DNA from 3 places in the Glutamicibacter sp. BS14 genome. Region 1 is predicted to be linked to each of the others. Evidence: predicted binding sites of a transcription regulator. Region 1 holds the regulator's gene; each other region holds the start of a gene.
The links. The regulator LexA, encoded in region 1, represses DNA repair genes until DNA is damaged. The targets are predictions, from matches to a motif close to TCGAACANNTGTTCGA.

Region 1 (4,190 bases):
CGGGAAATAGCCGCGGCCAGAGTATGAACTTGAGCTGTCCTTCGGGACAGCTCAAGTTCTTTAACCGGTACCAGCATGATGCTTCCAGATGCACTAAGGTCTGTGACAAGAACTGATGAAGCTCGAATCGGAAGGCACCATGGAGTCCATGCAGGAATTGGCGCACCAAGCCGCGATCGACACCCACCAGCGGTTCGGGCATCGCCTCATGGGGTTGCCCGGAACGTGGATTGGACAGAGCTACAGCAAAGCGCATCGGTTGCGCGACGGAAGCATGCTCAGCAATCTCAATGGTTTCGCGCACCCGCTTGCGGAGTGGAACTATTGGTGGCAGGCGCACTATCTGGATGCCATCATCGATGAGGGCCGATCGTACTGGGACGAAGGCAACGAACACCGGGCGCGCGAAGCGCTTGCCCGGGCCAACGGCCTATTGCGCGGCATTCGAATTCGAAACTTCGGGATCTTGCCCAACTACTTCTTCGACGACATGGCTTGGCTTGCCCTGGCCAGCGGCCGCCTGTCAGAGTTCACGCAGCTGGTGACGGGACACAGGAGCCGTCCTGCCGAGGCGGCAGTTCGGACGCTGGGACGGCAGCTCCATGCCGGCATGGATGGGGTGCTGGACGGCGGCCTGTACTGGTCCAGAAAGCGGGATTTCAAGAACACGCCAGCCAACGCGCCGGCGGCACTGTTCTTTGCCCGTACCGGGGAGAAAGAGACCGCGCGAGAGCTTCTCCAGTGGCTGGAAAAGAATCTGTTCAGCGTGGAGCGAGGACTGTATCTGGACGGACTTCGGTTGACCACGCAGGGACACGCCGTGGAACCAGCGGTCTACACCTATAACCAGGGCCTGGTGCTCGGGGCATTGCTTGAGCTTGGCGAGCCTGCTGATCTGGCTCACGCTAAAGTACTGATCGATGCCACCACGAAATCGCTGTCAACTGCTGCCGGGGTCCTCTCGTTCAACAGCGGGGGAGACGGCAACCTGTTCGCGGGGATACTCTGCCGATATCTGGCCCTCGCCGGTAATGATGTCCGCATAGAAGCCCGGAGCCGGGAGCAGGCCAGGAGGCTGGTCATGGCAACGGCGCGCCATCTGGCTGACCAGGAACCACGCCGGCTTTCGGCGGCAATCCAACGCTGGATGATCTTCTCGGCGGCCGCTCAATTCGAGCTGAACGCCGGCCAATAGCGGGTTAAACGAGAATTGCGCTGGTGCCAAGCACCGGCGCAATGACCGTACGTATTCTAGAGCGAGCGCATCACCGAGACGACGCGTCCCATGATCGTTGCGGCATCACCCAAAATTGGTTCGTAGCGCGAGTTCTGCGGAAGCAGCCAGGTATGCCCGTCACGCTGCCGGAAAGTCTTTACCGTGGCTTCTTCATCGAGCAGGGCAGCTACGATGTCGCCGTTGTCCGCCGTCTGCTGGCGGCGGACAACTACCCAGTCGCCATCGCAAATCGCAGCGTCAACCATTGAATCGCCGGAAACCTTGAGCATGAACAGTTCGCCGTGGCCTACGAGCTGACGAGGCAACGAGAAAACATCTTCGACGGACTGTTCGGCAAGGATCGGACCGCCGGCAGCGATACGGCCAACCAGGGGAACCATGGTGGTGTCAGCGGAAGTGCTCAATTCAATGATCTTGGCGTCTTCGCTGGCATCTGGCTCGACCGGCTTCGAAACTTCGGCCTTCTCGGCGTCTTCGGCCAGCTGCAGAGGCAGCAGGATTTCCATTGCGCGCGGACGGCGTGGATCTCGACGGATATAGCCGAGCTTTTCCAGCTGGCTCAGCTGGTGGGTGACGCTCGAAAGGCTCTTGAGCCCTACTGCGTCACCAATCTCACGCATCGATGGTGGATAACCGTTCTTGCCGATTGACCGCTGGATCGTCTCCAGGATCTTCTTTTGGCGAATCGTCAGCGAACGTGCATTCGATCGGGGAGTGCGTTGTGAAGCTGACATGAGATTTTGCCTTCCCTAGCAATCATTCGAAAGTTCGTAAGTCCAAACTGTCGGCGCTAGATGGTGAGATGTTTTCATTGCTCGTCTACTTCGAAATCTTAGTAGATAAGCGAGCTTCTTTCAAAGATTTGTTCGAAAACTTCTGGACAAGTTCCGCAAACCTCTGTTAGAACAGATATACGAGGTTCGAATAAGTTTTCGAATCTACGCTTTCGAATACAAATTCGCATCACTTGAATTTCTTGAGGAGACAAAGTCATGGCAACCGTCGCACTTGACTCAAATCAGACCCAGGCACCACTGAAGATCCGCATCAACCGTCGCGGATGGGCCGTGCTTGTGGGTATGCCCATTTTCGCACTCACCATCGCCGCAGCTTTCTTCATCTCCATGTTTGCCTCTGACGCGCATGCCGCAGCCGATACTCCTGTTGGAGTCGGAACCGTTGATGTCACCGTTATTCCAGGGGATACGCTGTGGAGCCTGGCCCGGGATTACGCCACCGGTTACGACGTGACCTCGGCAGTGGGCCACATCGCCGAACTCAATGCCCTGACCGGCAGCGAAATCCAGGTTGGCGAAACCTTGTCGATTCCGGTCCTTGCCGGCTAGCTTCCCCAGCCTGCTTCGAGTTTGTTACCTGTGGCCGTAGCGGATTCACCGGCAGGCGCGCTGCGCACGTAGACTTGATGCGTGAATGACCGCAGTGAACTTTTGAGTCAGCTGCCCTTGCGTGAGAATCTCCGCGGGCTATCCCCTTATGGCGCACCACAAATTGACGTGCCCATCCAGCTGAACGTCAACGAGAACACCCATCCGTTGCCACCGACAGTCGTCGATGCCATTGCACAAGAGGTGGCCAAGGCGGCGGCAATGTTGAACCGGTATCCGGACCGCGAGTTCACCGAGCTTCGCGAACTCCTAGCCGATTACCTCGGCCACTCGCTCACCAAGGACAATATCTGGGCCGCTAACGGTTCCAATGAAATCCTGCAGCAAATCCTGCAAGCCTTTGGCGGCCCCGGCCGTGCCGTGATGAGCTTCGGCCCAACCTACTCCATGTACCCGCTGCTTGCCAGTGGTACTGACACGAAATATATCGCCGGTGAACGCGCCGCAGATTTCACGTTGTCCGCCGATTCCGCAGCCGCACAGGTTCGCGAGCACAAGCCGAACATCGTTTTCCTCTGCTCTCCGAATAACCCCACCGGCACGGCCCTTGGCCTGGACGTCATCACCGCGGTATATGAAGCCATGAGCGAGCATAACGGCATGGTGATCGTGGATGAGGCGTACGCCGAGTTCTCCTTGGCCAGCACCACCTCGGCGCTGAGCCTGCTCGAAGGCCGCCAGCGGCTGATTGTCTCGCGCACCATGTCCAAGGCTTTCGGCCTGGCCGGTGCGCGCGTAGGCTACCTGGCCGCTGCGCCAGAAGTCACCGATGCCATCCGCTTGGTGCGACTGCCGTACCACCTGTCGGCAGTGACCCAGGCAACCGCCATCGCGGCCTTGAAGAACATCGAGTTGCTGTTGGCCCAGGTCGAGGACATCAAGTCCCAGCGGGACCGCATCGTCGCGCGCCTGAAGGAACTTGGCCTCAAGCCATCGGTCTCCGACTCCAACTTCGTCTTCTTCGGTGGCGTCGAAGACCCCCACAAGATTTGGGAAGGCCTGTTGGAAGCCGGCATCATCATCCGCGACAATGGAATCCCGGGAACCTTGCGTGTTACGGCAGGAACCGAATCGGAAACCACAGCCTTCTTGGAACGACTTGCCGAACTGCTCGGCTCGCAGAAGTAATCAAAGACAAGCGAAGGAAGACATGTCTGCCGAATTGATTGGCGCACGTCGCGCCCGCATGGAACGCGTGACCAGCGAATCGTCCGTATTCGTTGAACTGGACCTCGATGGCACCGGTGTCTCTGAGATCAGCACCTCGGTGCCGTTCTACGACCACATGCTGACTGCGCTATCCAAGCATTCGCTCATCGATCTCACCGTGCGTGCAACCGGCGATACCCACATCGACGTTCACCACACCGTCGAGGACACCGCGATCACCATTGGCGAAGTACTGCGCGTGGCACTGGGCAACAAGGCCGGCATCCGCCGCTTCGGCACCTCCTACGCTCCACTGGACGAAGCCCTGTCCCGTTCGGTAGTCGATGTGTCGGGCCGGCCATACCTCGTGCACTCCGGCGAGCCTGCGGGCCAGGAAT
Region 2 (4,190 bases), 1.4 Mb from region 1:
CAGCGGCTGCGCGGTGTAGATGCCATCGGCCACCGAGGAGCCCAGTTCCATGCCTGGTCCCGAAGAGCCGGCCTGCACCAGCACCGGGCGGCCTTGCGGGCTGCGCGGCATGTTGATCGGGCCCTGCACCTTGAAGAATTCGCCCTCATGGTTGATCGGATGGATCTTGTCGGTGTCCACGTACCATGCCGACTCCTTGTCGTTGGTGACGGCGTCGTCTTCCCACGAATCCCACAACTGGTTGGCTACCTCGACGAACTCGGTGGCGCGGCGGTAGCGGGTGGCCGGATCCGGCGCGCAGTCCATGCCGAAGTTCTGGAAACCATCGGAGCTGGTCACGATGTTCCACCCGGCGCGGCCACCTGACATGTGGTCCAGTCCGGCCATCTGGCGGGCCAGGTTGTAAGGCTCCGAGAAGGAAGTGGAAACGGTTCCGATCAGGCCAATGTTCTTGGTGCGTGCTGCCAGTGCGGAAAGTACCGAGATCGGCTCGTAGAAGCCGTTCATCTTAATATCGCCGCGCATTACGGTGTTGGCATGGACGATGTCGCCGAAGAAGATGGCGTCCAGCTTGGCGTCTTCAGCCATCTTGGTCAGGTCGTAGACGAATTCCAGGTTGGCCAGCTCTTCGGAGCGCGAGCCATCCATGCGCCACGAATCCTTGTGGTAGCCAGCGGGGAGCATGAAGGTCGTGAGCACCATGTGCTGGGGGTTCTTGGGAGTCATTGAAACTCATCCTTTCCTGCGGATGTGACGGGAAGCACTGAGTCCATGGTTTCAAGAGTCTCTAAAGTCGTAAATGGAGAACTTTTGCGCCATAGCGTTCAGAAAAATTGATGTTTGGTGTTAAGAGCTGGTCCGCGTATCAACTGATACGCGGACCGGTGCCGGGGTTCAGGCGTTCAGCTTTGCGTTGGACGGCGCTGACGCGGCTGCCTTGGGAGGCAGGGCGGCGCCTTCCGGGCTGATGCGGATGGCGACCAGTCCGACGATCAGGATTGCCACCCAGAAGATGCCTACGGCGGTGATGCCGAAGCTGACGGCCAGCGCGGTGCAGATCATCGGGGTGAAGCCGGCCCCAAGGGTCGAGGAGCCCTGGTAGGCCAGTGAGGCGCCGGTGTAGCGGACATCAGCTGGGAACAGCTCGGAGATGTAGGCGCCGATCGGTCCGGCCAGGATGCCCTGGATGACGCCGTTGCCGACGATGACTGCAACTGCGAAGCCCCAGCCGGTGCCGTTGCTCATCAGGAAGACTGCCGGGAAGGCCCAGAGGATGCCGGCGGTGCCGCCGATGGTCAGGATCATCTTCCGGCCGTACTTGTCCGAGAGCTTGGCGGCCAGCAGGCAGATCACGATGGTGACCATGGCCGCGTAGCCCTTGGTGTTCAGCACAAAGGAGCGGTCCACGCCCTGGGCCGCTGCTTCGGAAACGCCCCACGAAGTCAGCACGCCCTGGCAGGTGTAGAAGCCAAGGGAAGCGATCAGGGTGATGATGACGGTGCGCGAATGGTTCTTCAGCACCAGCGAGATAGGAGTCTTGCGCTCCTGCTTGCGCTCGGCGGCCTTGGCATCCAGCTCCTGGAAGACCGGAGTTTCTGCGACCTTCAGGCGGATCACCATGCCGATGATGATCAGGACTGCCGAGAAGATGAACGGAATGCGCCAGCCCCATTCCAGGAACGCATCACCGGTGGAGAAGGAGATGAAGGAAACCAGGAAGGTGGCCAGCAGGCCACCGGCCGGTGCGCCGGCGTTAGCGAAGGAAGCTGCGAAACCGCGCTTGGAAGCGGGTGCATGTTCCAGGGCCATCAGGGTGGCGCCGCCCCATTCGCCGCCAACTGCGACTCCCTGGACCACGCGGAGCAAGACCAGGATGACCGGGGCAGCTGCGCCAATGGTTGCGGTAGTCGGCAATAGGCCAATGGCAACGGTGGCTACGCCCATCATCATCATGGAAAGCACCAGCATCTTCTTGCGGCCAAGGCGGTCGCCGAAGTGGCCGAAGACAATGCCGCCCAGCGGGCGGGCAATGTATCCGACGGCCAAGGTGCCGAAGGAGGCGAAGAGTGCCAAGCCCGGGCTCAGGTTGCCGAAGAAGACCTTGTCGAAAATCAGCGACGCCGCAGTGGCGTACAAGATGAAGTCGTAGTACTCGATGACGCTGCCCAAGAAGCTGGATCCGAGAATGCGGCGCAAATCCTTGGTGTTGAGGGAGTCGCTTGGCTCCATTGCCGGCACTGGCTGGTTCTGTTGCGAGTCGGACACGTCGAGAACCCTTCCTGATCGCTGATGTGACTTAAGCCATAGTGGCTCATTTCACTAACCTTGTCCACTTTTTACGCATTTTAAGACGGATAATATTTTCTTTGGCCCTTGAAAACCGCGTAATCTTGCGGGTTTGGAAAAATTCTTCGGCCCAGAGCTTGATCTGGGTCACATGAGTTATATAAACTGATGCACAGAATATATTTTTGAACCCGCTCAGCGGGACGCCCGATAAGGAGCAGCGAAGATGAGTGCACGCACTGGAGAGCAGTACCTGGCAGGGCTCAAGGATTCCCGCGAGGTCTGGCTGGGCGATCAGCGCATTGACGTTACCGAGCACCCGGCATTTGCCGGCTCGATCAACGGCATGGCCGCCTACTTCGACTACCAGCACAAGTACGCCGATGACTGCCTGATGAACGACGAACAGACTGGCGAACAGCACAACGTCTCCCTGCTGCGTCCCAAGAACGCAGAAGACATCGCCCGCCGCCACCGCGCGTTCGACCGCCTGGCCCGCTACTCCAATGGCATGCTCGGCCGCACCCCCGACTACGTCAACGTGGTGCTCGCCGGCCACGCCTCGCGCCCGGACATCTTCGCCAAGTCCGGCGACCCGGTCTACTACGAGCGTCTGGAGAACTACTGGCGCCATGTGCAGGAAAACGACCTGGCGCTGACCCACACCATCGTGCACGCGGCCATCGACAAGTCGGTTGGCGAACTGCAGGGCATCAATGAAGAGCTGACCTTGCGCGTGGTGGACCGCACCGCTGAAGGCCTGATCGTGCGCGGCGCGAAGATGCTCGCCACCCTGGGCCCGATCGCCGACGAGCTCTATGTCTACCCGGCGGTGCCCATCCAGAAGGGCTACGAGGAATACGCGCTGTCCTTCGCGATCCCGGTCGCCACCAGCGGCGTGGTCTCGGTCTGCCGCGACCACTACGGCGTGGACCAGCCGGTAGTGGACAAGCCGTTCTCCTCGCGCTTCGACGAGCAGGATGCGGTCATCATCTTCGACGACGTGCTGGTCCCTTGGGATCGCGTGTTCATCGACGGCCAGCTCGATGTCTACAATTCCCTGAACGCCGGCACCGCCACCGGCAACACCCAGCAGCAGACCGCCATCCGCGCCTCGGTGAAGCTGGAGTTCGCCTACGACCTGTGCGTGCAGATGGCCAAGGTCACCGCCACCGACAACAAGCCGGACACCGCATCGATGCTCGGCGAGATCTATTCCTACCTGCGCATCGCCCGCGCCGTGATCCACTCGGCCGAGGTCAACGCGTCCGAATGTGGCGGCGGGGCGTTCTTCTGCCACGACGACATCTCCGCGCTGCGCACCATGATGCCCATCTGGATGGCCCGCGTGAACGACATCATCAAGTCCATGGGCAGCCACAACCTGCTGGCCACCCCGACCGCGGCCTCCTTCGAGGACCCGCGCCTGGGCCCACTGCTCAAGAAGTACCTGCCGGGAGCCAACGGCATCGCGCCGGAGGAACGCGCCAAGATCTTCCGCACCGCTTGGGACTTCGCCGGATCCGCCCTGGGCAGCCGCATCGAACTGTACGAGCGCTTCTACCTGGGGTCGGTCAGCCGTGCCCGCGGGCTGGATCACCGCAAGGCGCAGATGAAGGGCGAGACCGGTGCCTTCGAGGCGATGTTCGCCGAGGTGGGCATCAGCCCGGTGATCGCCGAGCAGGCCGCACTGGACCTGGACGCCGCGGCAACGCGCGCCTAGGGAAGCAGGAAAATCATGGCTAACCCGACGCCCGATGTGCTCGATGCGCTGCTCGAGCACCTGCTGGAAACCCAGTACGGCCAGCTGCCGACGGCCACGATCCAGCGCGTGAACCAGCGCCTGCTGGATTCGGTGGGCGTTGGGCTAGCAGGGCACCGCGCCGACGACATTGCCGGACTCA
Region 3 (4,190 bases), 980 kb from region 1:
CGATCTGCTTGCGGCCCGAAAGGTAGTCTCCGGTCAGCGACTTGGTGTTCTGCTTCAGGCCCTCCAGGGATCCGGAGTGCACCACTTCGCCGCCGTGCTCACCGGCGCCCGGGCCGATGTCCACGATCCAGTCGGCTTCGGCAATGGTGTCTTCGTCGTGCTCCACCACGATCAGGGTGTTGCCCAGCGATCGCAGGTGCAGCAGGGTGTCGATCAGGCGGCGGTTATCGCGCTGGTGCAGGCCGATGGACGGCTCGTCCAGAACGTAGAGCACGCCCACCAGGCCCGAACCGATCTGGGTAGCCAGGCGAATGCGCTGCGCCTCGCCGCCGGACAAGGTGCCAGCAGCGCGTTCCAGGGTCAGGTACTCCAGTCCGACGTCCAGCAAGAACTTCATGCGCGCGTCGATTTCCTTGAGCACCTGCGCGGCGATCTGCGCCTCTCGCGCGGTGAGCACGATCGTGGAGAGGAATTCCGCGACGCTGCGCAGGTCCATGGCGGCAACTTCAGCGATGGAACGCCCGCCCACCAATACCGAGAGCGACGCCGGGTTCAGGCGCGCGCCGCCGCAGGTAGGGCACGGAATCTGGCGCATGTACTGCTCGTAGCGGTCGCGGGCGTGATCCGATTCGGTTTCCTGGTGCTTGCGGTGCACGTAGGAGATGACGCCCTCGAAGCCGGTGGAGTACTTGCGCTCGCGGCCGAAGCGGTTCTTGTACTGCACGACCACCTTGTGGTCCTTGCCGTTCAGGATCGCTTCGCGGGCAGCAGCCGGCAGGTCCTGCCATTGGGTGTCCATGGTGAAGCCCAACTCATGGCCCAGGCCTTCGATCAAGCGGTTCCAGTATTCGGTGGTGGCCTTGCCCAGCGACCATGGGGCGATCGCGCCCTCGGCCAAGGTGACCTCGCCGTCCGGAACGATCAGGTGCTCATCGACTTCCAGCTTGGTGCCGATGCCGGAACAGGCCGAGCAGGCACCGAACGGGTTATTGAAGGAGAAAGTACGCGGCTCGATCTCATCGATGGCCAGCGGATGCTCATTGGGGCAGGCCAGGTTCTCGGAGAACGCGCGCACGCGCTGGGGATCATCCTCGTCCAGGTCCACGAAGTCGGCGAGCACGCGGCCTTCGGCGATGCCCAGGGCCGTTTCGATGGAGTCGGTCAAGCGCTGGCGGGCATCTTCCTTGATGGCCAGGCGGTCGACGACCACCTCAATGGTGTGCTTGACCTGCTTGGCCAGCTTCGGCGGATCGTTCAGCTGGATGGTGGTGCCGTCAACGCGGGCACGGGCGAAGCCCTTGGAAGAGAGCTCCGCGAACAGGTCGACGAATTCACCCTTGCGCGAGCGCACTACCGGGGCGAGGATCTGGAAGCGGGTTTTCTCCGGTAGCTCCATCAGCTGGTCGACGATCTGCTGCGGAGTCTGCTTGGAGATCGGTTCGTGGCAGATCGGGCAATGCGGACGGCCCACGCGTGCCCACAACAGACGCATGTAGTCGTACACTTCGGTAATCGTGCCCACGGTGGAACGCGGGTTGCGGCTGGTCGACTTCTGGTCGATGGACACCGCTGGCGACAGTCCCTCGATGAAATCCACATCGGGCTTGTCCACCTGGCCGAGGAACATGCGGGCGTAGGCAGAGAGCGATTCGACGTAGCGGCGCTGGCCTTCGGCAAAGATGGTGTCGAAGGCCAAGGAGGACTTGCCCGAACCGGAAAGGCCGGTAAAGACAATCATTGCGTCACGCGGGAGATCAATGTCCACGTTTTTCAGGTTGTGCTCGCGTGCACCCTTGACGACCAGGCGAGTCAGATCAGTTCTTTTACTCTGCGATGAAATAGCCACGAGGCCATACTAATCGAAAACTACTTCGAATACGTGTACGAATGGACGCAACTCACAGTTAATTCTCCAAAGCCCCGATCCGGCGCACGGCGAGCGCTATGCGTGCTCGTTCATTCGTCCGAAAAGGCGACCGGTGAACGGGCCACGCTGAGAACAAGGGCGGGACCTCGTCCTCCCATTCGAGGTTGCGGTTGCCCTTGGAACTCCGCGCTCACGGGATGGACTTGGCCGGCTTCCGCGTTCCCCGCTGGTGTGCTGCCTCAACGCCGGCTTATGCCGAACCTCCGGGAAGCCTGCTGTTCCGGACTGGAACCGATGGGCTTTATGGTCGAATACGCTGGCTGCCGGATCACCTAACCGGTCGAGATCCACCGACCTCTGCCAGCCTGCCGCACTTAACGTTGGAGTTCGCCCAACCGGCAGCCTCCATCTGCTAAATCCGCATTAGCAACATCATGACGTAGCGCCAGATCGTTCCGTTTCACGCCCCCTCACCGGTCAATACACCGGACGGGGCATACGGAACGTCCGGCTTTCCTGTGAATCCATGAAACTTCTGCAATTCAAGCCAGCACGTGGTGTGTTCCTGTACGCGACCAGCTTACGAGACAGGTCGGGAATTCCTACCTGCTTATCCTCGAACGGGATAGGTTGTGAGCATGAGTGCAGAAAAAATCAAGGCGACTCTCGTTGATCCTCGATACGTCAGTCAGGAAAATCCAGATCCCATGTATCGGGTAGATTTCTGGGACGAAGACCGTGCCTGCTCCGAGTACCGCATAGAAAACGCAGAGAGCATCGTCGATGTCCTCTCATGGGCAGAAGCAAACCGCCACGGCCGCTATGCCGTGATCTGGGTTGAATACATCTTTGAAGGCGGAATAGGCATGGCTCGGCTTCACGGGTGGGAACCAACCGAGGCGGGCTCGCCTTCTGCCAGTGACCCTTATTTCCGTCAGTAATCAGGCACGGACTGCCGAGTACGGAGAACAAAACGCGCTACATGCCATTAGGATGGCCGCTAAGCATTCCTCTGCTGGGAGCGCGCGTAACGTTATTTAGCGCTGCGATCCGAACGCCAATTGTTAATGACCCTCGCAGGTTTAGCCGGAATTGGGATTGTTTCCGAGTAAACGTACAAGAGATGCTTTTCGCGGAGCACCGAGCTGTTTCTCGGGCTTGGAACCTATTTCTGCGAACAGTCCGAAGGGCCGCCCATTCGCGTGCTCCTCCACCCAACGGAGTGCCTCTGATCTGTCCTGCACTTCAACCAGTACAAAAGCATCTAAGTTCCAGCCATACTCAGGAGGAGGTTGTTCCCAAAAATTGACTCGATAGCAGGGCGAATCATCCGAGTCGCGTGGTTCTGCGTGAACTGTTTCAATGGCTCGCATGGGACCAATGTACAAGCATGCACCAGGACGCTACTGGCAAATCCTGTCGCTCAAGTTACTTTCGACTATCAGTGTCGGAAACAGCGCACCAGCTGAGGTTCCCCTTACGGGCGCTCCGCTAGAGGACCTGTTTACGGCGAAACGTGAGTAAATCAGCACGGGGCTAAGCTAGAAGAACCTACGCTGTAAATCCGCTCGGCCGAAAGTATCATTGCAAACGACTGCCTGTCTTATGGGAACTGGGCTGCTCATCCTCTCGAACAAACCAGCGGCCACCACTCATCTAAGTCACGAGGAAACTAACATGCAAACTATCGAAGCTTCACAACGCTGGGCGAGGACATGGGCCAAGGCATGGCCGCTTAAGGACGCAGACGCAATTGTCGAACTGCAGGCTGAGGACGGTTACCACTGGGCCTCGATGTTTAGGCCATTGCACGGGCCTAGCGCCCTGCGCGCTTATCTGGAGGAATGCTTCGCGGAGGAAACCAAACCGGCAGAGACATGGTTCAGTGAACCACTTGTGGATGGAAGTTCAGCCTCCGTCGAGTACTGGGTCGTCATGTTTATCCAGGACAAACCAATGACGGTTTCGGGGTGCACAGTACTTTCATTCGACGATTCCGGCTTAGTAACAACAGCACGAGACTACTCACACGTCAAAGACGGGTACCACCTGCGACCAGGCTCTCCACTCAGCATCTGAGACCCCGTTCGACGACCTGCCATCGAGGGTGACCCGTTCGGCCCACCCTGCCCCGGTAGCCGTTCCCTATATGCATTAAAAGACGGGTGCTGACCGGATATTACCATTTCCCAGCCATTGGTGGACGACTCGTCAAATAGGGGAATGAAGATGCTACCGTCCGCATTGGGGTGCAACATCTGGTGCCGGCCGGCCAGGCCATGCGCCACCAGGACCAAGACACCGGACAGCATCCCCAACCCGA

Region 2: a site for LexA is predicted at 2,460-2,475, ahead of AC1Z36_RS03490 (4-hydroxyphenylacetate 3-hydroxylase N-terminal domain-containing protein). Genes of this name have one in related genera too.
Region 3: a site for LexA is predicted at 1,872-1,887, ahead of uvrA (excinuclease ABC subunit UvrA). Genes of this name have one in related genera too.

The regions. Positions count from the first base shown of each region.
Region 1 covers NZ_CM167801.1:3,180,004-3,184,193, reverse strand. Annotated here, with positions in the region: gene AC1Z36_RS15065 (ATP-dependent DNA helicase) at 1-10, shown strand, start outside; gene AC1Z36_RS15060 (glycoside hydrolase family 76 protein) at 116-1,195, shown strand; gene lexA (transcriptional repressor LexA) at 1,252-1,971, opposite strand; gene AC1Z36_RS15050 (LysM peptidoglycan-binding domain-containing protein) at 2,230-2,583, shown strand; gene AC1Z36_RS15045 (histidinol-phosphate transaminase) at 2,665-3,771, shown strand; gene hisB (imidazoleglycerol-phosphate dehydratase HisB) at 3,794-4,190, shown strand, end outside.
Region 2 covers NZ_CM167801.1:732,890-737,079, forward strand. Annotated here, with positions in the region: gene AC1Z36_RS03480 (NtaA/DmoA family FMN-dependent monooxygenase) at 1-726, opposite strand, end outside; gene AC1Z36_RS03485 (MFS transporter) at 895-2,265, opposite strand; gene AC1Z36_RS03490 (4-hydroxyphenylacetate 3-hydroxylase N-terminal domain-containing protein) at 2,513-4,009, shown strand; gene AC1Z36_RS03495 (MmgE/PrpD family protein) at 4,025-4,190, shown strand, end outside.
Region 3 covers NZ_CM167801.1:2,199,976-2,204,165, reverse strand. Annotated here, with positions in the region: gene uvrA (excinuclease ABC subunit UvrA) at 1-1,846, opposite strand, end outside; gene AC1Z36_RS10450 (hypothetical protein) at 2,506-2,808, shown strand; gene AC1Z36_RS10445 (nuclear transport factor 2 family protein) at 3,473-3,946, shown strand.